3 regions of the Thermomonas mangrovi genome follow, and region 1 is predicted to be linked to each of the others. Evidence: predicted binding sites of a transcription regulator. Region 1 holds the regulator's gene; each other region holds the start of a gene.

What was found. The regulator sigma-54, encoded in region 1, starts transcription at its own class of promoters, with help from an activator protein. The targets are predictions, from matches to a motif close to TGGCACGNGCNTTGC.
Region 2: a site for sigma-54 is predicted at 3,708-3,722, ahead of adh (aldehyde dehydrogenase). Genes of this name have one in related genera too.
Region 3: a site for sigma-54 is predicted at 4,099-4,113, ahead of glnA (type I glutamate--ammonia ligase). Genes of this name have one in related genera too.

Annotation. Positions count from the first base shown of each region.
Region 1 covers NZ_JAPEVV010000002.1:421,127-430,366, reverse strand. Annotated here, with positions in the region: gene ptsP (phosphoenolpyruvate--protein phosphotransferase) at 1-721, opposite strand, end outside; gene ON759_RS05790 (HPr family phosphocarrier protein) at 721-990, opposite strand; gene ON759_RS05785 (PTS sugar transporter subunit IIA) at 1,009-1,401, opposite strand; gene rapZ (RNase adapter RapZ) at 1,443-2,306, opposite strand; gene hprK (HPr(Ser) kinase/phosphatase) at 2,303-3,256, opposite strand; gene hpf (ribosome hibernation-promoting factor, HPF/YfiA family) at 3,284-3,604, opposite strand; gene ON759_RS05765 (RNA polymerase factor sigma-54) at 3,665-5,086, opposite strand; gene lptB (LPS export ABC transporter ATP-binding protein) at 5,147-5,866, opposite strand; gene lptA (lipopolysaccharide transport periplasmic protein LptA) at 5,866-6,402, opposite strand; gene lptC (LPS export ABC transporter periplasmic protein LptC) at 6,383-6,940, opposite strand; gene ON759_RS05745 (KdsC family phosphatase) at 6,937-7,476, opposite strand; gene ON759_RS05740 (KpsF/GutQ family sugar-phosphate isomerase) at 7,488-8,492, opposite strand; gene ON759_RS05735 (BolA family protein) at 8,556-8,786, shown strand; gene murA (UDP-N-acetylglucosamine 1-carboxyvinyltransferase) at 8,786-9,240, shown strand, end outside.
Region 2 covers NZ_JAPEVV010000003.1:233,408-242,647, reverse strand. Annotated here, with positions in the region: gene ON759_RS07650 (DUF389 domain-containing protein) at 1-1,213, opposite strand, end outside; gene ON759_RS07645 (hypothetical protein) at 1,249-1,575, opposite strand; gene ON759_RS07640 (DUF779 domain-containing protein) at 1,642-2,013, opposite strand; gene adh (aldehyde dehydrogenase) at 2,129-3,658, opposite strand; gene ON759_RS07630 (sigma-54-dependent Fis family transcriptional regulator) at 3,901-5,778, shown strand; gene phhA (phenylalanine 4-monooxygenase) at 5,788-6,678, opposite strand; gene ON759_RS07620 (patatin-like phospholipase family protein) at 6,722-7,738, opposite strand; gene ON759_RS07615 (DUF2238 domain-containing protein) at 7,846-8,490, shown strand; gene ON759_RS07610 (rhomboid family intramembrane serine protease) at 8,492-9,240, opposite strand, start outside.
Region 3 covers NZ_JAPEVV010000003.1:155,167-164,406, reverse strand. Annotated here, with positions in the region: gene ON759_RS07325 (lysophospholipid acyltransferase family protein) at 1-544, shown strand, start outside; gene ON759_RS07320 (YheT family hydrolase) at 547-1,530, shown strand; gene ON759_RS07315 (YbhB/YbcL family Raf kinase inhibitor-like protein) at 1,604-2,203, shown strand; gene ON759_RS07310 (META and DUF4377 domain-containing protein) at 2,212-3,036, opposite strand; gene ON759_RS07305 (undecaprenyl-diphosphate phosphatase) at 3,098-3,952, opposite strand; gene glnA (type I glutamate--ammonia ligase) at 4,156-5,565, shown strand; gene ON759_RS07295 (TorF family putative porin) at 5,781-6,569, shown strand; gene ON759_RS07290 (P-II family nitrogen regulator) at 6,583-6,921, shown strand; gene ON759_RS07285 (ammonium transporter) at 6,941-8,479, shown strand; gene ON759_RS07280 (N-acetylmuramoyl-L-alanine amidase) at 8,590-9,240, shown strand, end outside.

The sequences.
Region 1 (9,240 bases):
GGTGCGCGCGCAGGTCGTCGGCATTCGGCTCCAGCACCACCAGCCCGCTGGCGCCGTCGATCACCAGCACGTCGCCGTCGTTGACCTTCTGCAGCGCCAGCGGTGCGCCGACCACCAGCGGCAGGTGCAGGCTGCGGGCCAGGATCGCGCTGTGCGACAGCGCGCTGCCGCCCGCGGTGACGATGCCCATCACCCCCTGCGCCTGCAGCTGGGCGAGCTCGGCGGGCGCGATGGTGTCGGTGACCAGGATCTCGCCGGCGACGCCCTGGAGGTCGGCGGCGCGGCGGTGCAGGGCCGCGTGCAGGCGGCCGATGACCTGGTCGATGTCGTCGATGCGGCTGCGCAGGTAGGCATCGTCCATGCCCTCGAACACCGCGGCGATGCGGTCGCGTTGCAGGCGCAGGGCGTAGTCGGCGGTGTACAGCCCGGTGCGGATCAGCGCGTCGATGCCGCGCAGCAGTTCCGGATCGTCAAGCAGCAGTGCATGCAGGTCGAGGAATTCGCCGACTTCCTGCGCCAGCGCACCGTGCAGGCGTTCGCGCAGGTCGTGCATCTCGCCGCGCACGGTCTCCACCGCGGCGTGGATGCGCGCCAGTTCCGATTCGACCTCGGCCGGCTCGATCCGCGCTTCCTGCACGTCCAATGCATGCGGCAGGCGGACGCGGGCCCGTCCCAGCGCGCTGCCGCGGGCGGCGGCGGTGCCGGACAGGACCTTGCGCATCAGGCGTCCTCGTCGAAGCGGCGCTCGAACAGGGCCGCCGCGGCGTCTGCGGCGGCTTCGGCATCCTCGCCATCGACGCGCAGCACGACCGTGCTGCCCGGGCCGGCGGCCAGCAGCATCACGCCCATGATGCTCTTGGCGTTGACCTCTCGGCCGCGCGCTTCCAGCGTGGCCTGGCAGCGGAACGTGGACAGCAGCTGCACCAGCTTGGCGGTGGCGCGCGCATGCAGGCCGAGGCGGTTGACGATGGTCAGGTCGCGGCGGATCACGACGGTTTCCCCGGGGCTTCAGGCTTCATCGATGATCGCTCCGTTGCGTGCGCCGGCCGCGGCGATCGCGGGCAAGTCGTCCAGCGGCAGGTCGGCGTAGTTCATCACCCGCAGCAGCATCGGCAGGCTGAGCGCGGAAACCCGCCGCACCGGCGTGCCGAGCCGCGCCACGCGCTGCCCGAGGTTGCTGGGCGTGGCGCCGTACAGGTCGGTCAGGACCAGCACGCCGTGCCCGCCATCGACCCGGCGCAGCGCTGCGCTGGCCAGCGGCAGCAGGCTCTCGGCGTCGCCGTCGAACGGCACTTCCAGCGCGGTGGTGTCCAGCGGCAGCTTGCGCAGCAGCCGCGTGGCCACCGCGATCATCGCGTTGCCGATGCCTTCGTGGGTGATGAGCAGGATGCCGACGGCCATGCCGGCAAGTTAACAGACGTGAATGACGCTGCGGAAGCGCGTCAGTCCAGCTCGCGGTGATGCACCGCGACTTCCGGCCAGCCGCCTTCGCGGAAGTGGCGGGCGAAGCGCTCGGCGAGGTAGACCGAGCGATGCCGGCCGCCGGTGCAGCCGAACGCCACGGTCGCATAGCTGCGGGTCTCCGAGCGCAGCTTGGGCAGCCAGGTGTCGAGGAAACCTTCGACCTGCGCCACGTAGGCGACGACGTCGGCATCGCCGTCGAGGTGCTCGCGGACTTCGGCATCGCGGCCGGACAGCGGGCGCAGGCGCGCGTCCCAGTGCGGGTTGGGCAGCACCCGCGCATCGAACACGAAGTCCGCCTCGGGTGGTACCCCGCGCTTGTAGGCGAAGGATTCGAACAGCAGCGACAGGCCGACGCCCGACAGTCCGAACTCGGTCAGCACCCGGCGCCGCATCTGGTGGACGTTGAGGTCGCTGGTGTCGAGCACGGTGTCGGCGATCTGCCGCACCGGGCGGAGCGCCTGGCGCTCCAGCGAGATCGCGTCCGGCAGCACCAGCCCGAGGTGGCTCAACGGATGCCGCCGGCGGGTGTCTGCGTAGCGTCGCAGCAACACCTCGTCGCGGGTGTCGAAGAACAGCAGGCGCGGGTCCAGGCCCTGCGCGCCGACCTGCGACAGCACGTCGGGGACTTCGGCGAGGTCGCCCAGGCTGCGTGCGTCGATGCCGACCGCGATCCGGTCCGGCGGGTTGTCGCCGGCCAGCAGGCGGCGCACGAACTCCGGCAGCAGCTCCGCCGGCAGGTTGTCGACGCAGTAGTAGCCGAGGTCCTCGAAGGTCTTCAGCGCCACCGACTTGCCGGAGCCCGACAGGCCGCTGACGATCACCAGCGCGGGCGCGGCGCTCACTGCGCGCGCTCCAGGAAGTGGCTGTGCCGGGCCATGAAGGCGGCGGCGGGATCGACGCCCTTGCTGCGCAGGATGTGCATGCGGGTGGCGGCTTCGGTCAGCACCGCGAGGTTGCGGCCGGCCATCACCGGCAGGGTGATCATCGGCACGTCGAGGTCGAGCACGCGGCGGGTGCCGATGTCGCCGGTGAGGCGCTCCAGGCCGGTGGGGCTGGGCTCGAGCGAGGGCTTGCTGAGGTGCACGATCAGGCGCAGGTACTTGTTCCGCTTGACCGCGGTGTCGCCGAACATCTCGCGGATGTTGAGCACGCCCAGGCCGCGCAGTTCCAGCATGTCCTGCAGCAGCTCCGGGCAGGTGCCGTCGAGCACGTCGGGCGCGATCTGGGTGAATTCGGGGGCGTCGTCCGCGACCAGCCGGTGGCCGCGGGTGACCAGTTCCAGCGCGAGCTCGCTCTTGCCGGAGCCGGACTCGCCGGTGACCAGCACCCCCATCGAGTAGATCTCCATGAACACGCCGTGCAGCGTGACCCGCGGCGCCAGCGTGCGCGCCAGCTTGTACTGCAGGTGGTTGAGGAGTTCATGCCCGCGCTTGGGCGAGCTCCACAGCGGCGTCTCCGATTCCTCCGCGGCCGTGCGCAGGTCGTCCGGGCAGCTCTGGTCCTTGCTGATCACCAGCGCCAGCGGCCGGAAATCCATGATCTTCTGGATCGTCTCCCAGCGCTGGCGGGCGTCCAGCCCGTCCAGCCAGGCCAGTTCCTCGCTGCCGAGGATCTGCACCTTGTTGGGATAGATGATGTTGAGGTAGCCGGCCAGCGACGGGCGCCGGGCGACGGTTTCCACCGCCTCCAGCACCCGCCGGCCGGCCTCGCGCTCGCCGGCGATCCAGCGCAGGCCCAGCGCGTCCTGCTGCAGCGCGAACAGTTCGGCGGCGGTGATGCGCGCGGCGTTCATCGGGTCGCGTGGACGCGGGCCGGCGCGTCAGGCCGCGTCCTGCGGGAGGCCCTCGCCGCGGTGGTGGTCGACCATGCGTTCCTTGTGCTTCATCAGCAGCCGGTCGAGCTTGTCCGAGAGCAGGTCGATCGCGGCGTACATGTCCTGCGCGGAGGCGTCGGCATGCAGGGTCTTGCCGGAGAGCGCGACGGTGGCCTCGGCCTTGTGGTCGGGCTTGTCCAGGCCCAGCTGCACGCGGACCTGGCAGGGATGGTCGAAATGCCGGCCTAGGCGGGAGAACCGGTTGTCGACGTACTCGCGCAGGGCGGGCGTCACTTCGATCTGCTGGCCATGGGTTTCGATCTGCATCTGGACCTCCTTCGACGTGGTGCGATCCGGGCCGGGCCCGGGTGGGGCGATGCCGCTGCGTCAGCCGATCCGCACGCGTTCGTGCGAGGCGGGGATCTGCAGGGCTTCGCGGTACTTGGCGACGGTGCGTCGTGCGACCGGCACGCCTTCCGCCTTCAACGTATCGGCAAGCCGCGCATCGGACAAGGGCTTCCGCGGGTCCTCGGCGGCGACCAGCTTGCGGATCATGTCCTGGATGGCGGTGCTGGACGCGCTGCCGCCGTCGCCGGTCTCGATCCCGGAGGCGAAGAAGTCGCGCAGGGCGATGGTGCCGCGCGGGGTCCGCACGTACTTGCGGGCGATCGCGCGGGAGACGGTGGATTCGTGCATGCCCAGCTCTTCGGCGACCCGGCGCAGGGTCAGCGGGTGCAGGGCCTGCGCGCCGAACTCGAGGAAGCCGGCCTGCTCCCGGACGAGGCAACGCACGACGCGCAGCAGCGTGTCGGCGCGCGACTCCAGGCCCTTGAGCAGCCAGCGCGCCTCCTGCAGGCGCCCGCGCAGGTAATCGGCGTCGCTCGGCCGCGCGTGCCGGATCATCTGCTCGTAGCCGCGCTGGATCGCGATCCGCGGCATCGCGTTGCTCGCCAGCGCCACCCGCCACATGCCCTGCTGGCGCCAGATCACGCAGTCGGGGGTGACGTAGGTGCCGGGTGGCAGCTCGCCGTAGCGCGAGCCGGGACGCGGGTCCAGGCTGCGCAGCAGCTGCACGGCGGCGTCGGCGTCCTCGCGCCTGCAGTCCAGTTCCGCGCACAGGCCGTCCAGGCCCATACGCGGCAGGCGCGCCAGCGGTCCGGCGGCCACGTCCAGCGCAAGCGCGCGCCCCGGGGTCTCCGCCGGCAGCGCCAGCAGCTGCAGGCGCAGGCATTCGCCTAGGTCGCGGGCGCCCACGCCCACCGGGTCGAACTGCTGGATCCGGTGCAGCACCTGCTGGATCTCGGGGTGGGTGGCCCGCACGCCAGGCAGCAACACGTCCGCGATCGCGTCGAGGCCGTCGCGCAGGTAGCCGTCGTCGTCGATCGCGTCGATGATCGCCAGCCCGATCGTCGCGTCGCGCTGGCTGAAGTGGCCGAGGTGGAGTTGCCACAGCAGGTGGTCGCGCAGGGTTTCCCCGCTGCTCGCGCGGTCGCCCGGGTCGCCCATGTCCTCGTCGCCGTCGCCGCCCGGGCCGATGCGTTCCTGCCAGGGCTCCGCATCGCGATCCCAGCGCTCCTCGGCAGGCGCGTCCTGCGGCGCGGCATCAAGCATCTCGGCGGACGGTTCGCCGGGGATCGCGTCGCCTTGGTCGGTCTCCTCGGTCCAGTCGAGCAGCGGGTTGCTCGCCACCGCGTCGGCGACTTCGGCTTCGAGCTCCGCGGTGGACAGCTGCAGCAGCCGGATCGCCTGGCGCAGTTGCGGCGTCAGGACCAGGTGCTGGTGCAGCGCGGGGGACAGGCGCGGCTTCATGCGCGGCCAGCATAGCCGCATCCGCGTGGAATTTGACCGTCGGGCACCCGCCCGCGGCGTTTACAGCGTGAAGCCCTCGCCCAGGTAGACGCGGCGCACGTCCGGGTTCTCGAGCAAGGTGGCCGGTGCGCCCTGCGCCAGCACCGCGCCCTCGGCGAGGATGTAGGCCCGGTCGCAGATGCCGAGGGTCTCGCGGACGTTGTGGTCGGTGATCAGCACCCCGATCCCGCGGTCCTTGAGGTGGCGGACGATGCGCTGGATCTCGTTGACCGAGATCGGGTCGACGCCGGCGAAGGGCTCGTCCAGCAGGATCATGCGTGGCTTGCCGGCCAGCGCGCGGGCGATCTCCACGCGCCGGCGCTCGCCGCCGGAGAGGCTGGCGCCGGCCTGGTCGGCCACGTGCCCGATCTGCAGTTCGTCGAGCAGGTCGGCCAGTTCGCGTTCGCGGCCGTCCTCGTCGAGGTCGGGGCGCAGCTCCAGCACCAGGCGGATGTTGTCGGCCACCGACAGCTTGCGGAACACCGAGGGTTCCTGCGGCAGGTAGCCGACGCCGAGCTTGGCGCGGGCGTACATCGGCTCGCCGGTGATGTCGCGGCCGTCGAGGGTGATGCTGCCGGCATCCGCCGGGACCAGGCCGACGATCATGTAGAAGCAGGTGGTCTTGCCGGCGCCGTTCGGGCCGAGCAGGCCGACGACCTCGCCATCCCGCAACTCCAGGCCGAAGTCGCGCACGACCTCGCGCGACCGGTAGCGCTTGCGCAGGCCCTTGGCGACCAGCATCAGTTCGACGCCTTGGCCGGGGCCGGCTGCGCCTGCGCGCTCTTCGGCAGGATCCGCATCTTCACCCGGCCGCCGCCGGCGCCGCCGCCGCTTTCGACCTGCCCGGTCTTCATGTTGTAGACCACGCGCTGGCCGCTGAGGCTGCCGCGCTGCTGGTTGATCACCACGTTGCCGGTGAACACCACGACCTCGGTCCTGAGGTTGTAGTCCACGTTGCTGGCCTTGGCATCGATCTGGTTGCCGTCGTCCAGGGTCTGGCGCAGGGTCACGCCGCCGCTGAGCAGGGCGCGGCTGGGATCGCCGCCGCTCTGCTCGATCACCGCCTTGGCCGCGACCACCCGCAGGCTGCCCTGGGTCATGGTCACGTTGCCGGTCAGCGTGCAGCTGTCGTTGGCGCCGAGGCTGCAGGTGCTCTGCGCCGCCTCGATGTCCATCGGCTGGTTGCGGTCGGAGGTGCGCGCAGGCGCGCCCGCCGCGAACGCGAGCGAGGCGAGGGCGAGCAGGGCAGCCGCAAGGTCAGCGGGGCGTCGGGACATAACGGGTGCGCACGTCGGAAAGGAGGGAGACTTGCTGGCGGTCGAATTCCGCGCGCAGGCCGCGCCCCTGCATTGTAAGGCCGGGGCGCGTGATCCTGACGTCGGCGGTGGACGCCGCGCGGTTCTCGCGCGGGAACAGGTCCAGCGACTGGGTATCGATCCGGGTAGGCGGCGGCACCGCGGCCGGGCTGGTGGCGACCACGTTGCCACGCAGCCGCAGCTGCTTGCCGTCGTCGGGGACGTGGCCGCTGCGCGACCGCACTTCCCAGTAGGCACCCTGGCGGTCGGGTACCAGGAACACCGGGGTCTCGAGGGTCATCGACTTCGCCCCCGGATCGCGCTGCAGGCGGGGGCCGCGCAGGGTGAAGGATTCCTTGCCGGCAGAGTCGAGCGCGACCAGCTCGAAGTCGCGGAGGATGAAATCCGAGCGGGGAGAGGCGGTCGTCGGTGCCTGCCGCGCGACATGCCGCCACACCGACCAGCCGGTGAGGACCGCGGTCGCCAGCAGCACGAGGGTGAGGCCGCCGCGCCAGGTCACGGGTGTTCCCCGTGGGCGAGGATCGCCTCGACCCGGCCCTGCGCATTCAGCAGCAGGTCGCAAGCGTCGCGGGCCGCGCCTTCGCCGCCCGGGCGCGGGGTGACCCAGTGCGCCGCGGCGCGCGCCCACGGGTGCGCGTTGGCCGGCACGATCGCCAGGCCGGCGGCGCGCAGCGCGGCCAGGTCGGGCAGGTCGTCGCCCATGAACGCGACCGCGTCCATGCCGATGCCCATCCCGGCGGCGATCTGCTGCATGCAGGCGAGCTTGCTGCGCTCGTGGGTGTGGACGTGCGCGATCTTGAGTTCGCGGCCGCGCTGTTCGACCACCGGGCTGATCCGTGCGGTCACCAGCGCCAGTTCGATGCCGGCATGCCGCAGCAGGGTCAGGCCCATGCCGTCCTGCACGTGGAAGCTCTTGGCCTCGTGGCCGTCGGTGCCGTACAGCAGGCGGCCGTCGGTGAGGGTGCCATCGACGTCGAAGCCGACCAGCCGGATGCGGCGGGCGCGCTCGAGCACATCGGCAGGGTAGGCGGGCATCGACGCGTCCATCAGACCACCCGCGCGCGCAGCAGGTCGTGGATATTGAGCGCGCCGACCACGCGTGCGCCCGCATCGACCACCAGCAGCGCATTGATCTTGTGCGCCTCCATCAGCTGCGCGGCTTCCACCGCCAGTGCGTCGGCATCGATGGTCTTCGGCGCGCGGGTCATCACCGCGTCGATCCGGGTCGTACGCAGGTCGACGCCGGCGTCGTCCAGGCTGCGACGCAGGTCGCCGTCGGTGTACAGGCCCAGCAGGCGGTCATCGGCATCGACCACCGCGGTCATGCCCAGCCGCTTGCGGCTCATTTCCACCAGCGCCTCGCTGATCGTCGCTGCGGGACCGACGCGCGGCACGTCGTCGCCGGCGTGCATGACGTCGGTGATGTGCAGCAGCAGGCGGCGGCCAAGCGCACCGGCCGGGTGCGAGCGTGCGAAGTCGTCTGCGGTGAAGCCGCGCGCCTCCAGCAGGGCGACCGCGAGCGCATCGCCCATCGCCAGCGACGCGGTGGTGCTGGAGGTGGGGGCGAGCGCCAGCGGGCAGGCTTCGGCGGGGACGCCCACGTCGAGGTGGATATCGGCCTCGCGCGCCAAGGTTGAGCCGGCGCGGCCGGTCATCGCCAGCACCGTGTTGCCCTGGCGCTTGAGCGCCGGCAACAGCAGCAGCAGTTCGTCGCTTTCGCCCGAGTAGGACAGGGCCAACACGACATCGGCGTCGGTGACCATGCCGAGGTCGCCGTGGGCGGCCTCGCCGGGATGCATGTAGAACGCCGGGGTGCCGGTCGAGGCCAGGGTCGCCGCGATCTTGCGCGCGACGTGGCCGGACTTGCCCATCCCGGTGCACACCACGCGGCCGCGGCTGGCCAGGATCGCCCGGCAGGCGGCGGTGAAGGCGCCATCGATGCGACCGGCCACCGCGGCCAGCGCCTCGCCCTCGATCGCGAACACGCGGCGCCCGCTGGCGGCGAAATCGAAGGCATCCGTGCTGGCGGGCGGGGCTGGGGACACGCGCATCTTCCCGGGGGGAGGTTCCGTTAGACTTGTCCATTCAGTTTACGCGAGCCCGCCCACCCCGCCATGAACGCAGACACCATCCGCGACCTGATCGAGTCCGGCCTGCCCGGCGCCCGCGCGCAGGTGCGCGGCGACGATGGCGTGCATTTCGAGGCGACCGTGGTCTGCGCCGCATTCGCCGGCAAGCTGCCGCTGGCCCGCCACCGCATGGTCTATGCCACCCTCGGCGAGCGCATGGGCGGCGAGATCCATGCCCTGCAACTCCGCACCCTGACCCCGGACGAGGCCAACTGATGCAGAAGATCGTGGTCCAGGGCGGGCAGCGCCTCGAAGGCGAGGTCCGCATCTCCGGCGCCAAGAACGCCGTGCTGCCGATCCTGTGCGCGACCCTGCTGGCCGACGCGCCGGTGCGGATCACCAACGTGCCGCGCCTGCACGACGTCCTCACCACCGCCAAGCTGCTCGCCGGCCTCGGCGCGGGCGTGGTCCACGAGGGCGACGTGCTGTCGGTGGATCCGCGCAGCGTCGACCGCCACGTCGCGCCCTACGAGCTGGTGAAGACCATGCGCGCCTCGGTGCTGGTGCTGGGCCCGCTGCTGGCGCGGTTCGGCGATGCCGAGGTCTCGCTGCCCGGCGGTTGCGCGATCGGCTCGCGGCCGGTGGACCTGCACATCAAGGGCCTGCAGGCGCTGGGTGCCGAGATCGTGGTCGACCACGGCTTCATCAAGGCACGCAGCGATGGGCGCCT
Region 2 (9,240 bases), on a different contig from region 1:
GCGCGTCGGCCGCCAGCCACAGTTCCCACCCGGGTCCGCTGGTCGCGCGCTGCAACCGACCGAGGTAGGGCAACAAGGCCGCGGTGACCCGCGCCTGCTGCGCCTGCGCCGCCTGCTGCTTCTGCGCGCGCACGCTCTCGGCATCCTGCAGGGCCAGCACGCTGCGCTTGAGTTCGGCGAGGGTGCCCTGCTGGCGCGCCACGGTCGCATCGTCAGCCGTCAGCACCTCGCGCACGCGCACCGCGACCGGGCGCCCGAGGCGCTCGCCCAGCGTGCGTTGCAGCCGCGCCTCGAGGCCGGCGGCGTGCGTGGGCACCAGCACCACCGCGTCCACGCCGACGCCCTCGCCGGTCGTGTCCACGCGCAAGGCCGAGACCCGCCCGTTGACGCCGGCGGCGGCCGCGTCCAGGGTCGAGCGCACGGTCAGTTCGGTCTGCGACTGCAGCGCGATCCGCTTGAGCGCCAGGCCCAGCGGAATCGACAGCAGGACGAAGGTGCCGACGATCAGCAGCGCCTGCCAGGCAGACTGCTTGGGCGTGTCGTCGCCGCCGAAACCGTACCAGCGCGCGACGATGGTCACCGACAGCGCGATCGCCAGCAGGTTGGTCATGAACAGGAACGCGGCGCCGCGCGCGATGTCCCAGTTGCCCACCGCGGTGCCGAAGCCGACCACCGCAAGCGGCGGCATCAGCGCGGTGGCGATCGCCACGCCGACGATGGTCTCGCCCTTGCGGGTGATGGTGGCGTAGGCGCCGGCGAGGCCGGACAGCACCGCGACCAGCAGGTCGAAGAAGGTCGGGCGGGTGCGCGCGAGGATCTCGCCGGTCGCCTCCTGCAGCGGCGACAGCCAGACCAGCGGGATCGCGATCGCCAAGGCCAGCGCGACCCCCGCGCCCAGCGTGCGCAGCGATTCGCGCACGGTGCGCAGGTCGAACGTCGCCAGGCCCATCCCGAGGTTGATGATCGGCCCCATCAGTGGCGAGATCAGCATCGCGCCGATGATCACCGCGGCGGAGTCCTGCAGCAGCCCGAGCGCGGCGATCCCGCAGGACATCACCACCATGAAGGCGTAGCGCGGCCCCAGCTCGCCGCCCTCGTGTACGTGCTCGAGCACGGCGATGCGGTCGACGCCGTCGACCAGCCGGGTCTTGCGCCATTGGCGGGCCCAGCGCCACCAGGCGGCGGGGGATGCGAGGTCGGGGGCGTGGTCCATCCGCGCAGGATAGCCGCGGTTCGGGGCGTTGCGGCTCAGGCGGCGCGCGGCATCCCGGCCAGTGCGTGGCGCTGCAGCAGGCGGCGCAAGGTGTCCTGGACCAGGCCCAGCGCGGCCAGCGGCGCAGCGGGATCGGCGGAGCACAGCACCCGCAGGCAGGCCTCGCGGAAATCGTCGGCCAGGGCGGCCACGTCCGCGTCTCCGAGCGTGCGCAGGCGGCGGGTCAGCCGCGCGAGCAGGGCGTCGTGCTCCGGCATCGGCGTCTGGCCGGCATCGCGGCGGATGCGGGCGCCGGCGTCATCGAGGGCGTCGAGCGCCTGTCGCCATTCGTCGGGTCCGGCGCGGGAGAGATCCTGGGCCATGCACGGGCACCTTGGTGGGTGGTGGCGCAGGATCGGCGGCGCGGCGTGATGCCGCGGTGAGCGGGTTCACGCGCGGCCCGCTTGGCGCAGGCATGCGAACTCCGCATCGGTGAACAGCCTCGATCGCACGAGGAAGCGCACGCCCTCGCCGTTCTCCAGCGAGAACATCCCGCCGCGGCCGGGCACCACGTCGATGATCAGCTGGGTGTGTTTCCAGTAGTCGAATTGCGCGGCGCTGATGTAGAAGTCGGCACCGCCGATCACGCCCAACTTCACGTCACGGTCGCCCACGATGAAATCGCCGACCGGATAGCACATCGGCGACGAGCCGTCGCAGCAGCCGCCCGACTGGTGGAAGAGCAGCGCGCCATGCTTCGTGCGCAGCCTTTCGATCAGCTGCAGCGCGGGGATCGTGGCGATGACCTGGCGGGTGTCCATGCGAAGCGATGCCTGCAGGCAAGAGACGGCGGATGCACGCCGGGGAGGGTGAGCGCGCATCCGCCGCACGGGAACCTGCCGCCATCCCCGCTCGCGCGGGGATGGCGGGCGCCGGTCAGAAGAAGCCCAGTGCCTTCGGCGAATAGCTCACCAGCAGGTTCTTGGTCTGCTGGTAGTGGTTGAGCATGTCGAGGTGGTTTTCGCGGCCGATGCCGGACTGCTTGTAGCCGCCGAACGCTGCGTGCGCCGGATAGGCGTGGTAGCAGTTGGTCCACACGCGGCCGGCCTGGATCGCGCGGCCCATTCGGTACAGGCGGTTGGCGTCGCGGCTCCACACGCCGGCCCCGAGGCCATAGAGCGTGTCGTTGGCGATCTGCAACGCCTCTGCCTCATCCTTGAACGTCGTGACCGACACCACGGGTCCGAAGATCTCCTCCTGGAAGATGCGCATCCGGTTGTGGCCCTTGAACACGGTCGGCTTGACGTAGAAGCCGCCGGCCAGTTCGCCGTCGAGCACGTTTTGCTCGCCGCCGATCAACACCTCGGCCCCTTCCTGCCGCCCGATGTCGATGTAGCTGAGGATCTTCTCCAGCTGCTCGTTGCTGGCCTGCGCGCCGACCATGGTGTTCGGGTCGAGCGGATTGCCCTGCTTGATGGCCGCGACACGCGCGAGCACCTTCTCCATGAACCGCTCGTAGATCGATTCCTGGACCAGCGCGCGGCTCGGGCAGGTGCAGACCTCGCCCTGGTTGAAGGCGAACAGCACGAAGCCTTCGATCGCCTTGTCGAGGAAATCGTCGTCCTCCGCCATCACGTCGGCGAAGAAGATGTTCGGCGACTTGCCGCCCAGCTCGAGCGTCACCGGGATCAGGTTCTGGCTGGCGTACTGCATGATCAACCGGCCGGTGGTGGTCTCGCCGGTGAAGGCGATCTTGGCGATCCGGTTGCTGGATGCCAGCGGCTTGCCCGCCTCCAGCCCGAAGCCGTTGACCACGTTGAGCACGCCGTCCGGCAGCAGGTCGCCGATCACTTCCAGCAGCACCAGGATGCTCGCCGGGGTCTGCTCGGCCGGCTTCATCACCACGCAGTTGCCCGCCGCCAGCGCCGGCGCCAGCTTCCAGCAGGCCATCAGCAGCGGGAAGTTCCACGGGATGATCTGGCCGACCACGCCCAGCGGTTCGTGGAAGTGGTAGGCGATGGTGTCGTGGTCGATCTCGGAGATGCCGCCTTCCTGCGCGCGGATCGCGCCGGCGAAGTAGCGGAAATGGTCAGCGCACAGCGGGATGTCGGCGTTGAGGGTTTCGCGGATCGGCTTGCCGTTGTCCCAGGTTTCGGCATGCGCGAGCAGCTCGAGGTTCTGTTCGATGCGGTCGGCGATCTTGTTGAGGATGTTGGCGCGCGCGGTCGTGCTGGTCTTGCCCCAGGCGTCCTTGGCCGCATGCGCGGCATCCAGCGCCAACTCGACATCGGCGGCCTGCGAGCGCGCGACGGCGGTGATCACCTTGCCGGTGATCGGGCTGGTGTCCTCGAAGTACTGCCCGCCGACCGGCGCCACCCACTGGCCGCCGATGAAATTGTCGTAGCGGGTCTTGAAGATCGAGGACGGATCGACGGCTTGCGGGCGGGGCGAGGCGACTGCGTTCATGCGGGACTCCGTGCGTGGATGTGGACCCGGTGCGGGTACTGCTGCTGGCGCAGGCCGCGTGCCACCTCGTGCTGTTGCGGTGCGTCATCGCGTGGACGCGCATGAGGACAGGCATTGCGCAAGAAACGTCCCGCAGCGCAGCATCGAAAATCGTTGCAGGGTGTCGCAATGCCGTGTTGTGTATCGGGACAGCAGGCGATCGCGCTGTCGCAAATTGCGACACATCGCCAGGAGGCACTCCGATGGGCCACGCGCCACCGACCCGCAACCCCGATCTCGCGCATGCCCGCCGCGCCTTCTTCGAGCAAGGCGGCGCGCCGGTGGGACAGCTTCCCAATGCGATCCTGCAGTCGTGGCGGCGCTGCCGTTCCCTCGGCCTGGCCGCCGATCGTCGTCCGGCGATCGAACCGGTCGGCGATGCGCGCCTGCGCGAGATGCGCGAACAACACGAGCGCCTCTGGCGACTCGCGCGCGCCGAGATCGAGATGCTCGCCAGCGACGCCGCCACGACCGGGAGCATCGCGATCCTCACCGACGCCGACGGCTGGATCCTCGACGCCGCCGGCAGCACCGTCTTCCTCGACAAGGCCGGACGGGTGGCGCTGATGCCGGGCGCCTGCTGGAACGAGGCCCGGGTGGGTACCAACGCGATCGGCACGGCGATCGCGGAAGGGCACGCCGTCGAGGTCCGCGGCGGCGAACATTACGCCGCCGCCAACCGCATCCTCAATTGCGCGGCGGCGCCGATCTTCGACCCCCGCGGCCAACTGGTCGGCGTGCTGGACATCTCGGGCGATGCCGCCATCGCGCAGGTGCACGCGCTCGGGCTGGCGAGGCTGGCCGTGGCCAACATCGAACACCGCTTCTTCGATGAAGGCCTCCCGGAGTGCGAGCTGCTGCGCGTCCATCGCGACCGCGCCCTGCTGGGCAGCGCGCGCGAAGGGTTGCTGGCCTTCCGCGATGGACGCCTGGTGGCAGCCAATCGCGCGGGGCTGGATCTGTTCGGGCTGGAGCGCCACGAACTCGGGCGCGCCAGTTGGGAGAGCCTGTTCGGTGATGCGTTGTCGCGGCTGCGGGACGACGGCATGTTGCTCGATCGCTTCGGCCGCGCGCTGTACGGGCACGTGGATGCGCCCACCCGCGCGCGGCGCGCGCGCGTACCCGCTGCGATCACCGTGTCGGCGGCCAGCCGGCCTGGCGATCCCCTGTTCGACGCCACCCAGGACCTGGAACTCGACCGAGCCAGGCGCGTGCTGGACGCCGGCATCGCGGTCCTGCTGCAGGGTGAGACCGGCTGCGGCAAGGAAGTGTTCGCGCGCGAGTTGCACCGGCGCAGCGCGCGGGCCGGCAAGCCCTTCGTGGCGGTGAACTGCGCGGCACTGCCGGAAGGACTCATCGAAGCGGAGCTGTTCGGCTACGAGAGCGGCGCCTTCACCGGTGCGCGCAAGCAGGGCAGCCAGGGCCTGTTGCGGCAGGCCGACGGCGGGGTGCTGTTCCTCGACGAGATCGGCGACATGCCACTGGCGCTGCAGCCGCGCCTGCTCCGCGTCCTGCAGGAGCGGGAGTTGTCGCCGCTCGGCGGGGGCAAGCCGGTGCCACTGGACTTCGCGCTGGTATGCGCGACCCATCGCGACCTGCAGGCAGCGATCGAGGAAGGGCGCTTCCGCGCCGACCTGTACTACCGGATCTGCGACCACGTGGTCCGCCTGCCCGCGCTGCGCGAGCGCGCCGCGCGCACGGAGGTCGTGCAAGCGTTGTGGGCGCGGATCGGCAGCGGGCGTCGCCTCGCCGAGCCCGCCCTCTCATTGCTGACCGGCTACGACTGGCCGGGCAACATGCGGCAGCTGGTCTCGTGCCTGCGGACCCTCGCGGCCTTGTCGGAACCCGGCGGCGAGGTGGGGATCGATGCGCTGCCGGCCTATCTCCGCCAACCGCCGGCCGCGGGGCACGTCGAGCCCGTGCGGATGCCGGCAGCAGCGCTCGATGCGCTCGAACTGGCGGCGATGCGCGCCGCGGTCGAAGCCTGCGACGGCAACGTGGCGAAGGCCGCGCGTCGGCTCGGGGTCAGTCGCAGCACGTTGTACCGGCGACTCGGCGGGGACGTGCGCCGACCCGCCTGAGCATGCGCCTCAGACGTCGCCGTCGGTGGGCCAGCCCTCGCCGCTGCCTCGCTGGTACACGTGGTCGGAATCGAGCACGTCGCCGGCCGGGATCGCGCCCTGGGTCGCCACCCGCGCGTAGATCGGGGTGAAGTCGGGGCGGGTCGCGTCCATCAGCTGCTCGAAGCTGTCGATCACGAAGTAGGTCTTCTGGTAGCTGTCGATGCGGTAGCGGGTGCGCATGATCCGCTCCAGGTCGAAGCCGATCCGGTTGGGCGCCGCGCTCTCCAGGCAGTGGATCGATTCGCCCTTGCTGGACACGATCCCGCTGCCGTAGATGCGCAGGCCGTCGTGCTGCCGGATCAGGCCGAACTCGACCGTGTACCAGTACAGGCGGGTGAGGTTGGCCAGCGCGTCCGCGCCGATGCCGTGCGCCTTGACCCCGCCGCGGCCGTAGGCCTGCATGTAGTCGGCGAAGGCCGGGATCATCAGCAGCGGCACGTGCCCGAACAGGTCGTGGAAGAGGTCCGGTTCCTCGATGTAGTCCAGCTGGTCCGGGCGGCGGATCCACCAGCTCACCGGGAAGCGGCGGTTGGCCAGGTGCTCGAAGAAATCGAGTTCGGGCAGCAGTCCTTCGACGCCGACGATCGTCCAGCCGGTCGCGGCCTCGAGCACGGCGTTGAGTTCGGCGAAGCGCGGGATGCGGTCCGGGCTCATGCCCATCATGTCCTGCGCCTGCAGGAACTCGTCCGAGGCGCGGCCGACCAGGATCTCGCGCTGGCGCTGGTACAGCGCCTTCCACACGCCGTGGTCGACGTCGCTGTAGTCGTCCCAGGGCTGGTCCACCACGCCGGTGGCGTAGACCGGGACCTTGCCCTTGTCGGTGACGATGTTCTCGAGGCGGGCGGGCTTGGCGTTCATGCCCAGAGTTTACGCCCGCGCCATCGCCGCGGCTTGATCGCGCTCAGCCGCCGCGGCAGTCGGGGTCGCGGCGCAGCACGTCGAGCCAGCCCTGCTGCGCGGCGCAGCGCGTCTTGCGCTCGGCCTCGCGCTGGCGCGCGGCTTCCGCCTCGGCGGCTTGCCTCGCCTGCGCCAGGCGGGCATCGCGCATCGCGGCCAGGCGCGCGCGGATCTGCGGCAGCGCGGCCTGCGCGGCGCGCTCGCCTTCCAGGATCGCGCGGTTACGCTGGGCGAAGTCGGCGGCGCCGATGTCGTTGACCTTCGGCCGGATCACGATGTCGGCACGCGCCAGTTCCTGCGCGCCGAGCTTCTGGCCCATGATCTTGATGCTCTGGTTGACGTTGCCGACCATGCTCGCCGGGCTGGCGATGCCGTCGGCCTTGCTGCCGATGTCGACCGCGATGACGAAGTCGGCGCCGAGCTCGCGCGCGGCATCGACCGGGACCGGGCTGACCACCCCGCCATCGACATAATGCGCCTTGCCGATCGCGACCGCCTCGAACACGCCCGGGATCGAGCTCGAGGCGCGCACCGCCTGCCCGGTGTTGCCGCGCACGAACACCGTGCGCTGGCCATCCTCCAGCCGCGTCGCGACCGCCGCGAACGGCTTGCGCATCTGCTCCATGCGGCGCCCGTCGACCAGTTCGTTGACGTAGTCCTGCAGCTTCTGGCCCTTAACCACGCCGCCGGAGAACAGGCTGACGTCGCGGATCCGCGATTCGTCCAGCGCGAACGCCTTCTGTTGCATCGCGTAGGCATCCATCCCGCTGGCGTAGAGCGCGCCGACCACGCTGCCGGCGCTGGTGCCGGACACCACCGCCGGCGTGATGCCGTTGGCCTCCAGGATCTTGATCACCCCGATGTGGGCGAAGCCCTTGGCCGCGCCACCGCCGAGGGCGATGCCGACCTTGACCGGCGGCGGCGTGCTGGCGACCACGCTGACCGGCGCGCGCACCTCGGGGGCACTGGCGCAGGCGGCAAGCAGGCTGGCGAGCAGGGCGGCGGCGAAGGCGCGGGGCATCGGGGGCGGTCTCGGGGCGAAGGCGGGACGGGGTCGCCGGCGGGCGAGGGCGCAGCTTAATGCGCGCTTCCGCAACGGCGGCCCAATGCAGGCGCTAGCATCGCGCGATGGACACCCCCCGCATCGCCGTCCCGCCCACCCGCCGCGAGCGCTGGCTGCTGGCCGGCGCGACCGTGCTCGCGCTGGCGGCGTCCTTCGCCATTGCCGGTGATCGCCTGACCTGGCTGCTGGAAACCGTGTGGGCGATGGCCGGATTGGCGCTGGTCGCATGGAAGTGGGATCGCTTCCCGCTGACCCGCCTGCTGTGCTGGCTGCTGTTCCTGCACGCGCTGGTGCTGGTCCACGGCGGCGCGCATACCTACGCGCAAACCCCGCTGGGGTTCTGGCTGCAGGACCTGCTGGGCACCGCGCGCAATCCGTGGGACCGGTTGGGGCACTGGATGCAGGGCTTCGTGCCGGCGATCCTCGCCCGCGAGCTGCTGCTGCGCCTGACCCCGCTGCGCCGCGGCGGCTGGCTGGCGTATCTGGTGCTGGCCGCCGCGCTGAGCTTCTCCGCGTTCTTCGAACTGATCGAATGGTGGGCGGCGCTGGTCTACGGCGCGGATGCCGACGCCTTCCTCGCCACCCAGGGCGACCCGTGGGACACGCAGTGGGACATGTTCCTGTGCCTGTGCGGCGCGGCGACATCGCTGCTCCTGCTGTCGCGCTGGCACGACCGCCAGCTGGGCGCGGCGGTGCTGGCCGGCAAGTAGTTCATTCGCCGGGGCGGCGGAACGGCAGCACCTTGCCGCGCGGTTCTTCCCCGGCGTCGCGCTGCCACAGCACCGGCACCTCGCGCGGGGCATCGGGTTCGTACATGTCGCGCTCGCGCGCCGCCTGTTCGCGCGCCAGTTCCTCCTCGATCTCCCAGCTGTACTTGCGGCGCGGCGGCGCGGGGTCGCTGCGGCGGAACAGGAAGGCGGCCAGCACCCCCGCGAGCGCGCCGCCGAGGTGCGATTCCCAGGACACCCCGGCCTCGCGCGGGAGGATGGTCATCAGCATCCCGCCGTAGAACGCGAACGCGAGCATGCCGGCGGCGATCGCGGCGCGGTCGCGGCGCAGCAGGCCGAGCACGAACACCAGGAACATCAGCCCATGGGTGACGCCGCTGGCGCCGAGGTGGTGCGAACCGGGCTGGCCGAGCAGCCAGGCGCCGAGCCCGGAGCCGAGCCACAGCAGCGGCAGGGCGCGCACCGTGGCCTTGGGGAAGGCGGTCAGCGCCAGCGTGCCCAGCATCAACAAGGCCGAGCTGTTGGCCAGCAGGTGTCCCGCCGAGCCGTGCAGCAGCGGTGCGCCGAGCAGGCCCAGCAGCCCGGCCGCCGAGCCCGGGGTGACGCTCAGGAAGGTCCAGTCGAAGGCATGCTGGGCGGCGAAGCAGGCCGCCAGCAGCAGCACGAAGCCGAGGCTGGCGTTGAACGCGCCACGCAACCGGCGCCGGTCCTGCTGCGATTGCGTGTCGGGGG
Region 3 (9,240 bases), on a different contig from region 1:
CGGCACCCTGTTCGTGGCCAACCACATCAGCTGGATCGACATCATCGCCCTGCATTCGCAGCACATGATGGGCTTCATCGCGAAGTCGGAGATCCGCGACTGGCCCTTGGTCGGCTGGCTGACCGCGCAGGCGGAGACGATCTTCCTGCGCCGCGGCAACGCCGATTCGCTGGGCCAGGTGATGGGTGAGATGCGCGAGCGCCTGCGCGCCGGGCGCGCGGTCGCCGCCTTCCCCGAGGGCGGCACCCGCGACGGCACCGCGCTCGGCGTGTTCCATGCGCGCATCTTCACCGCCGCGGTCGAAGCCGATGCGCCGGTGCAGCCGGTGGCGCTGTGCTACGGCACCGGGTGCGAGGCGCAGCCGATCGTCGCCTTCGCCCCGCGCGAGAGCTTCATGGCCAACTTCGTGCGCCTGCTCGGCGAGCCTGCGCGCCCCGCTCGCGTGTGCTTCCTGGAGCCGATCCTGCACGCCGAGCACGCCGGCCGCCGCGGGATCGCGCATACCGCGCGCGAGCGGGTGGCGCAGGCGATGGCCGTGGCATGAGCCTGCGCCGCAGTGCGTTCGCGCCGCCCGCGGCGCTGCGCGGGCCGCATGTGCAGTCGGTGCTGTCGTCGAGTCCGCTGCGCGCGCTGCAGGCCCGTCGCCGCCTGCGGCAGGCACCGGCCCGCCATGAGTCGGTGGTGCTCGACCTGGCTGGCGGCATCCGCTTGCAGGGCGTGGCCAGCATGCCCGACGGACGCGAGCCGCGGGCGCTGGTGCTGCTCCTGCACGGATGGGAAGGCAGCGCCGATTCCAACTACATGCGCCTGACCGCGGCGCGCCTGCTGCAGGCCGGTGCGGCGGTGTTCCGCCTGAATTTCCGCGACCACGGCGCCTCGCACCACCTCAACGAAGGCCTGTTCCATTCCAACCGCATCGACGAGGTGGTCGAAGCCGCGCAGCGGGTCGCGCAACGCTGGCCGCAGTGGCCGCTGTCGGTGGCCGGCTATTCGCTCGGCGGCAACTTCGCGCTGCGCCTTGGCCTGCGGGCGCGCTCGGCGGGCTTGCCATTGCAGCGCGTGGCCGCGGTCTGCCCGGTGCTGGACCCGGCGCGGACGATGCGGCAGATGGAGGACGGCCTGCCGATCTACCTGCGCTACTTCGAGCACAAGTGGCGCCGTTCGCTGGCGCGCAAGCGCGCGCTGTTCCCGCAGGCACACGGCTTCGCCGACGAGGTCCTGCGCTTGCGGATGCGCGCGCTCACCGAATGGATGGTGCTGCGGCACACCGACTTCGCGACCATCGACGACTATTTCGAGGGCTACTCGGTGGCCGGCGGGCGCCTGCGCGCGCTGCCGGTGCCGGCCGACATCCTGATGGCCGCGGACGACCCGGTGATCCCGGTCGCGGATTTCGCGGCGATCGCCGAGTACCCGGCGGTGGACCTCGAACTGGCGGACCACGGCGGCCACTGCGGCTTCATCGAACGCGCGAGCCTGGACGGTTACGCGGAGCGCTGGGTGGCCGCGCGCCTGCTCGACCGCGACTGAGCCGACGCGCACAGGCGACCGACGCGATCGTCGCGATCGTAGAATCGCGGCACGCCACGACAGGAGAGTCCCCATGCGCATCCGCAGCGACAGTTTCGGCCACCGCGAGCCGATCCCGGCCGAATTCGCGATGGGCGCGCCCGGCGGGTTCGGCGGCAACCGCAACCCGCACCTGGCCTGGGACGAGGTGCCCGCAGGCACGCGCGCGTTCGTCCTGCTGTGCATCGATCCCGATGCGCCCACCGACGGCGCGCTGGTCGCTGATGCCGGCACCCCGATCCCGGTCGAGCATCCGCGTGGCGACTTCGTGCACTGGGTGGTCGCCGACCTGCCGGCCGACCTGCGCGAGATCGCCGCCGGCAGCTGCAGCGACGGCATCAGCGCCGGCGGCAAGCCGGCGGGCGCGGACGCGGGCGGGGTGCGCGGGCTCAACGACTACACCGGCTGGTTCGCCGGCGATGCGGCGATGGGCGGGCAGTACTTCGGCTACGACGGACCGTATCCGCCGGCCCATGACCTGCGCGAGCACCGTTACTTCTTCCGCCTCTTCGCGCTGGACGTCGCCGGCCTCGGGTTGCCGCCGGGCTTCACCGCGGGCGACGCCTTCCGTGCCATGCACGGCCACGTGCTGGCCGAAGCCGCGCTGTACGGGACCTACACGCTGAACCGCTGAGCCGGCGTTCAGCGGCGCTCGATGGCCGACTCCACCACCATGTCCAGCACGAAGGCCTGCGACGGTGCATCGGCCGGCGGGTCCTTGATCTCGTAGCGATCCACGCGCAGCACGTTGCGTACGCCGGGCTCGTGGGTGTAACCCTCGATGGTCGCGTAGAAGTTGCCGAACGGCCCCGGGTCGCCGACCTTGAGGCCCTTGTCGTCGTACTTGAGTTCGCGCACCTGCAGGCACTGCATGTCCGGGATCAGCGGGTGGTTGCACGCCGCGGTCTGCGCCGCCACTTCGAGGAAGATGCGCTCGCCGGGACCGCCGTAGCGCGTTTCCGGCGTCGGCGTGCCGGCGAACGTGAGTTGGTCGCCCGCGGCGTTGCGCAGGGTGAGCCCGGGGGCATCGCCGGCGACCAGGCCCATCGCCAGCGGCCCCTGCAGGCGCGCGCCGGCTTCGCGGTCCAGCGCCATCAGCTTGGGATCGACGCAGGCCATCATCGTCGAGGCCAGGCGCTCCACCGTCAGCGTGCCCGCGCTGGTCGCGTAGTGGCCCATCATCCGGTTGCAGGTGTTGGCGACCGCGATGCGCCCGTCGCGGAAGTCCAGCTGCAGGGGCAGCTCGGTGCGCGCGAACAGGGCATCGATGCGCTTGCCGGACGCATCGGTCGCGTCCTGCAGGCGCCAGTGGAAGCGCGGCAGCTCCGCGGCCAGGTCGGGGGCCTGCGGTGCCGGCGGCGGCGTGGGGGCGTTCGGCGGCGGTGGCGGGGCCACGTCGGTGGCGGCCTGGCGGGCGGGGCAAGCGGCCAGCAGCAGGGGCAGCGCAAGCAGCAAGAGTCGCTTCATCGGAGGAGCCTCCCGTGGATGGCCCATGCAACGGGGCGAATCGTTACGCCCGCGTGAACGCTCAGGCGTTGGCCGGCAGCAACAGCAGCAGGGCGATGCCGAACAGCAGCCGGTAGATCGCGAACGCGGTGAAGCGATGGCTCTGGATGTAGCGCAGCAGCCACTTCACCGATACGAAGGCGGTGACCGCGGAAGCGACGAAGGCGACGCCGAGCGAGGCCCAGTCCTCCTCGCCGATGCCGCCGTGGCGCGCCAGCGACAGCAGTTCGTAGCCGGTCGCGGCGAACATCGTGGGGATGCCGACCACGAAGGCGAATTCGGTCGCCGCGGCGCGGCTGGTGGTGCCGGCCAGCAGGGCGACGAAGATGGTGGCGGCGGAACGCGACGTGCCCGGGAACACGCCGGCGACGACCTGCGCCACGCCGACCAGGAGCGCGGTGGTCCAGGAGATCGCCGTGCGCTCGCCCTCGCGCGCGGCGCGGCGCGCGGCCAGCTGCTCGGCGATGACCATCCAGAACGCACCGATGATCAGCGCCCAGGCGATCGGGCGCACGGTGTCGGGCAATTCCCAGCCGAGCTGCTTGACCAGCAGCCCGCCCGCGGCGGTGACCGCGAACGCGGCCAGCAGCTTGAAGGCGTAGTCGCGCGACTGCGCGGGCGTGGCGGTGATGCCCAGCGGGTCGTAGGGCGAGGGCGCGTCGTGGCCGGCGAACGCGACCAGCATCCCCCACAGTCGCTTCCAGTAGATCAGCACCACCGCGAGGATGGCGCCGGCCTGGATCGCCACGTTGAACAGGTCGCTGCGGTGCCCCAGCCAGCGCTCGGCGATCAGCAGGTGGCCGGTGCTGGAGATCGGCAGGAACTCGGTGATCCCTTCGATGATGCCGAGCAGCAGCGCGGCGAGCAGGTCGTTCATGCGGGCGGGCCGTCCCTGGGATGCGGCAGGATAGCGCAGCCCGCGAATGCATCAATCTGGTGCAATGCCGTCTTATTTAGCACCGTATCGGCGCAAAAATGCTGCAATGCACGATGCGAATCTAATCAAATCAATGGCTTGGGTGTTGGCACGGAGGTTGCATTAGGGAATGCATCGCCACCCCTATTCCGTCGGAGCCACCCATGTCGTTCGAACACGTCGAGAAACTCATCAAGGACAACAAGGTCGAGTACGTCGACCTGCGCTTCGTCGACATGCGCGGCGTCGAGCAGCACGTCACCTTCCCCGCGAGCATCGTCGAGCCCGCCCTGTTCGAGGACGGCAAGATGTTCGACGGCTCCTCGATCGCCGGCTGGAAGGGCATCAACGAATCCGACATGGTCCTGCTGCCGGACGCGTCCACCGCCTACCTCGATCCGTTCTACGCGGACCCGACCCTGGTGCTGACCTGCGACATCCTCGACCCGGCCACCATGCAGGGCTACAACCGCTGCCCGCGCGGCGTCGCCAAGCGCGCCGAGGCCTACCTCAAGGCCAGCGGCATCGCCGAGCAGGCGTTCTTCGGCCCGGAGCCGGAGTTCTTCATCTTCGACGGCGTGCGCTTCGGCAACGACATGGGCCACACGTTCTTCAAGATCGATTCCGAGGAAGCCGCGTGGAACACCGGCGCCAAGGTCGAGGGCGGCAACAGCGGCTACCGCCCGGGCGTGAAGGGCGGCTATTTCCCGGTCCCGCCGACCGATTCGCTGCACGACCTGCGCGCGGAGATGTGCAAGACGCTCGAGCAGGTCGGCATCGAGGTCGAGGTCCACCACCACGAAGTCGCCACCGCCGGCCAGTGCGAGATCGGCACCAAGTTCAACACCCTGGTGAAGAAGGCCGACGAACTGTTGGCGATGAAGTACATCATCAAGAACGTCGCCTACCGCAACGGCAAGACCGCGACCTTCATGCCCAAGCCGATCGTCGGCGACAACGGCAGCGGCATGCACGTGCACCAGTCGCTGGCCAAGGGCGGCCAGAACCTGTTCTCCGGCGACGGCTACGGCGGCCTGTCGCAGCTGGCGTTGTGGTACATCGGCGGCATCTTCAAGCACGCCAAGGCGATCAACGCGTTCGCCAACTCCGGCACCAACAGCTACAAGCGCCTGGTCCCGGGCTTCGAGGCACCGGTGATGCTGGCCTACTCGGCGCGCAACCGCTCGGCCTCGTGCCGCATCCCGTGGGTGTCGAACCCGAAGGCGCGCCGCATCGAGATCCGCTTCCCCGACCCGATCCAGTCGGGCTACCTGACCTTCGCCGCGCTGATGATGGCCGGCCTGGACGGCATCAAGAACCAGATCGACCCGGGCGCGCCCAGCGACAAGGATCTGTACGACCTGCCGCCGGAGGAAGAGAAGAACATCCCGCAGGTCTGCCACAGCCTGGACCAGGCGCTGGAAGCGCTGGACAAGGACCGCGACTTCCTCAAGGCCGGCGGCGTGTTCACCGACGACTTCATCGACGGCTACATCGCGCTGAAGATGCAGGAGGTCACCAAGTTCCGCGCGGCGACCCACCCGCTCGAATACCAGATGTACTACGCGATCTGACACCAGGGGCAGGCCCGGCCTCGCGCGCCGCGGGGCACGGGCGATCCACGCGCCACGGAACGGCGGCCACCACAACAGGGACGAGAGGCGCATGGCACGGCCCGCGGGAACGGGCCGATGCCGCCGGTCGCGACGCGGCCGGGCGGGACCACGCGACACGCAAGTGCGGCACCAATGACCGGGGAGGGCTTTCATCTCGATGAGGAGCCTGCGTCATGTCGTCCGATATCCGTTCCATGGGGGAACGCCGCAAGGGCGTGCAGCGCACGCTCGCGGCCCTGTTCTGCGGCTGCATGGCCGTGGCCACCAGCGCGCACGCCGGCACCACCGGTAGCGTCGCGCTGACCAGCGACTACGTCTTCCGCGGCGTGTCGCAGACCGATGGCAAGCCCGCGCTGCAAGGCGGGATCGAATTCGCCTCCGAAGGCGGGTTCTACGCGGGGGCCTGGGGCAGCAACGTGAGCTGGCTCTCCGACCTGTCGACCACCGCCGCGCCGATCTCCAGCAGCCTGGAGCTCGACGTCTACGGCGGCTATCGCGGCAAGTTCTCGGATGCGGTCAGCTACGACGTCGGCCTGCTGTACTACGCCTATCCCGGCGATTTCCCTGGCGGCTTCAACAGCGCCGACACCGCCGAGGTCTATGCCGGCCTGACCGTCGCCGCCAGCGACAAGCTCAGCCTCGGCGCGAAGTACTCGCATGCGGTGACCGACCTGTTCGGCTACGTCGATTCGAGCGGCAGCGGCTATCTCGACCTCAACGCCACGCTCGCCCTCGACGGCGGCTGGAGCCTTGCCGCGCATGCCGGCAAGCAGTGGATCGACGGCAACGGCGCGTTCGAATACAGCGACTGGAAGCTGGGCGTGACCAAGGCCTTCGACAACGGCTTCTCGGTCGCCGCGGCGTGGACCGACACCGACGCCGACGACGCGCTCTACACCAACCCGTTCGGCCACCGCATCGCGGACGGCACGTTCGCGCTCACCGTGACCAAGGCGTTCTGACCGAGGAGGCTGCATGAAACTGATCACCGCCATCATCCGGCCGTTCAAGCTCGACGAAGTGCGCGAGGCGCTCGGCGAGGTCGGCGTGTCCGGCCTCACCGTCACCGAGGTCAAGGGCTTCGGGCGGCAGAAGGGCCACACCGAGCTGTACCGCGGCGCCGAATACGTCGTCGACTTCCTGCCCAAGCTCAAGATCGAGACCGCGGTCACCGCGGAGATGTTCGATGCCGCGCTCGAGGCGATCAGCCGCGCCGCCGGCACCGGCAAGGTCGGCGACGGCAAGGTGTTCGTCATCGACCTCGACCAGGTCATCCGCATCCGCACCGGGGAGCTCGACGCCGATGCGCTCTGACCACATCCAGGAGGTTCCGATGAAGACCCGTTCCCGCGCCGGGTGGCCTGCCCGGCTGCATGCCCTGCTGCTGGTCGCGGCGTTCGCGGTGGCGGCATTCGCGACGCCCGCGCTGGCGCAGGTCGCGCCGGCTCCGGAGGCGACCCCCGCCGAGACCACGACGGAGGCTGCCGCGCCCGCCGTCGTCGAGGCTGCGCCCGCCGAATCGCCCGCCGCCGCCGTCGCCGAAGCAGAACCGCCCGCGCCCACGATCAGCAAGCCCGACACCGTCTGGGTGCTGGTCTCGGCGGCGCTGGTGATCTTCATGACCCTGCCGGGGCTGGCGTTGTTCTACGGCGGCCTGGTGCGGTCGAAGAACGTGCTGTCGATCCTGATCCAGAACCTCGCGGTGTTCTCGCTGGTGGCGGTGCTGTGGGCGCTGTACGGCTACAGCCTGGCGTTCACCGAGGGCAATGCGTTCATCGGCGGCACCGACCGGTTGTTCGCCGCCGGACTGGATGCCGCCTCGATCGGCGCGACCTTCACCAAGGGCGTGTACATCCCCGAGCTGGCGTTCTTCGTGTTCCAGGGCGCGTTCGCGTGCATCACCTGCGCGCTGGTCGTCGGCGCGTTCGCCGAACGCGTGAAGTTCGCCGGGGTGATGCTGTTCACCGTGCTGTGGTTCACCTTCGCCTACCTTCCGGTCGCGCACATGGTCTGGTTCTTCCCCGGCCCCGATGCGTTCACCAGCACCGACGCGGTGCCCGGCGTGCTCGCGAAGTCGGGCTACCTGTGGGCCAAGGGCGCGCTGGACTTTGCCGGCGGCACGGTGGTCCACATCAATGCCGCGGTGGCCGGGCTGGTGGGCGCCTACGTGATCGGCAAGCGCACCGGCTACGGCCGCGAGGCGATCAAGCCGCACAACCTCACCCAGACCATGGTCGGCGCCTCGATCCTTTGGGTCGGCTGGTTCGGCTTCAACGCAGGCTCGGCGCTGGAAGCCGGCGGGGTGGCGGCGATCGCCTTCGTCAACACCTTCCTCGCGACGGCCGCGGCGGTGGTGGCCTGGTCGGCGGTCGAGTGGATCACCAAGGGCAAGCCGTCGTTGCTCGGCGCGGCCTCGGGCGCGGTGGGCGGACTGGTGGTGATCACCCCGGCGGCCGGCCTGGTCGGCCTCAACGGCGCGCTGGCGATGGGCGCGATCGCCGGCGTGGCCTGCCTGTGGGGCGTGAGCGGGCTGAAGAAGCTGCTCGGCGCCGACGACAGCCTGGACGTGTTCGGTGTGCATGGCGTCGGCGGCATCAGCGGCGCGCTGCTCACCGGCGTGTTCGCGGCGCCCGCGCTGGGTGGCGCCGGGATCTGGGACTACGTCACCGAGACCGCGTCGAGCGAATACGCGATCGGCGCGCAGGTGTGGATCCAGGCGCAGGCGGTGCTCATCACAGTCGGCATCTCCGCTGTGGTCGCGCTGGTCGCCTACCTCATCGTGAAGGCGACCGTCGGCCTGCGGGTCAGCGTGGAAGCCGAGCGCGAGGGCCTGGACATCACCTCGCACGGCGAAGCCGCGTACGAGGCCTAAGCATGGTTTGAAGTCACCGGGTCTCCCTCCCCTCCGGCGACGCGCGGGCAGCGGCAACGCTGCCCGCTTTTTTTCTTGCATCGCCGGCGAGTTGCGGCTGCAATGCAGGCATGGACACTCGATCGCGTTCCTGCTTGCCGCTGGCGTTCGCCGCCCTCGTCCTGCTGCTCTCGGCATGCGCGCATGCCCCGCAACGCAATCCGCTCGCCGAATGGGTGCCGTCGCCGAACTTCGATGCGCGCCGGCCGCAACTCATCGTGCTGCACGCCACCGAGCAGCAGTCGGCCGCGGAAAGCCTGCACACGCTGCGCACGCGCAACAGCAAGGGGCCGGTGAGCGCGCACTACCTGGTCGGCGACGATGGCCGCATCTACCAGCTGGTCGCCGACGGCGACCGCGCCTGGCAGGCCGGCGCTGGCTGTTGGGGCACGATGACCGAACTGAACTCGGCGTCGATCGGCATCGAGATCGACAACGCCCGCGGCGAGCCCTACACCGAGCCACAGCTGGCTGCCCTGCTGCGCCTGCTCGATGACCTGACCACGCGCCTGGCGATCCCGAAATCGCAGGTGATCGGCCATTCCGACCTCGCGCCACGGCGCAAGGTCGATCCCGGCGCGCAGTTCCCCTGGCAACGCCTGGCCGAGGCCGGCTACGGGCTGTGGCCGCGCGGTCCGTTGGTGGACCCGCCGGCGGGGTTCGATCCCTGGCTGGCGATGGCCGCGATCGGGTACCCGCTCGACGATCGCGCCGCGGCGGTG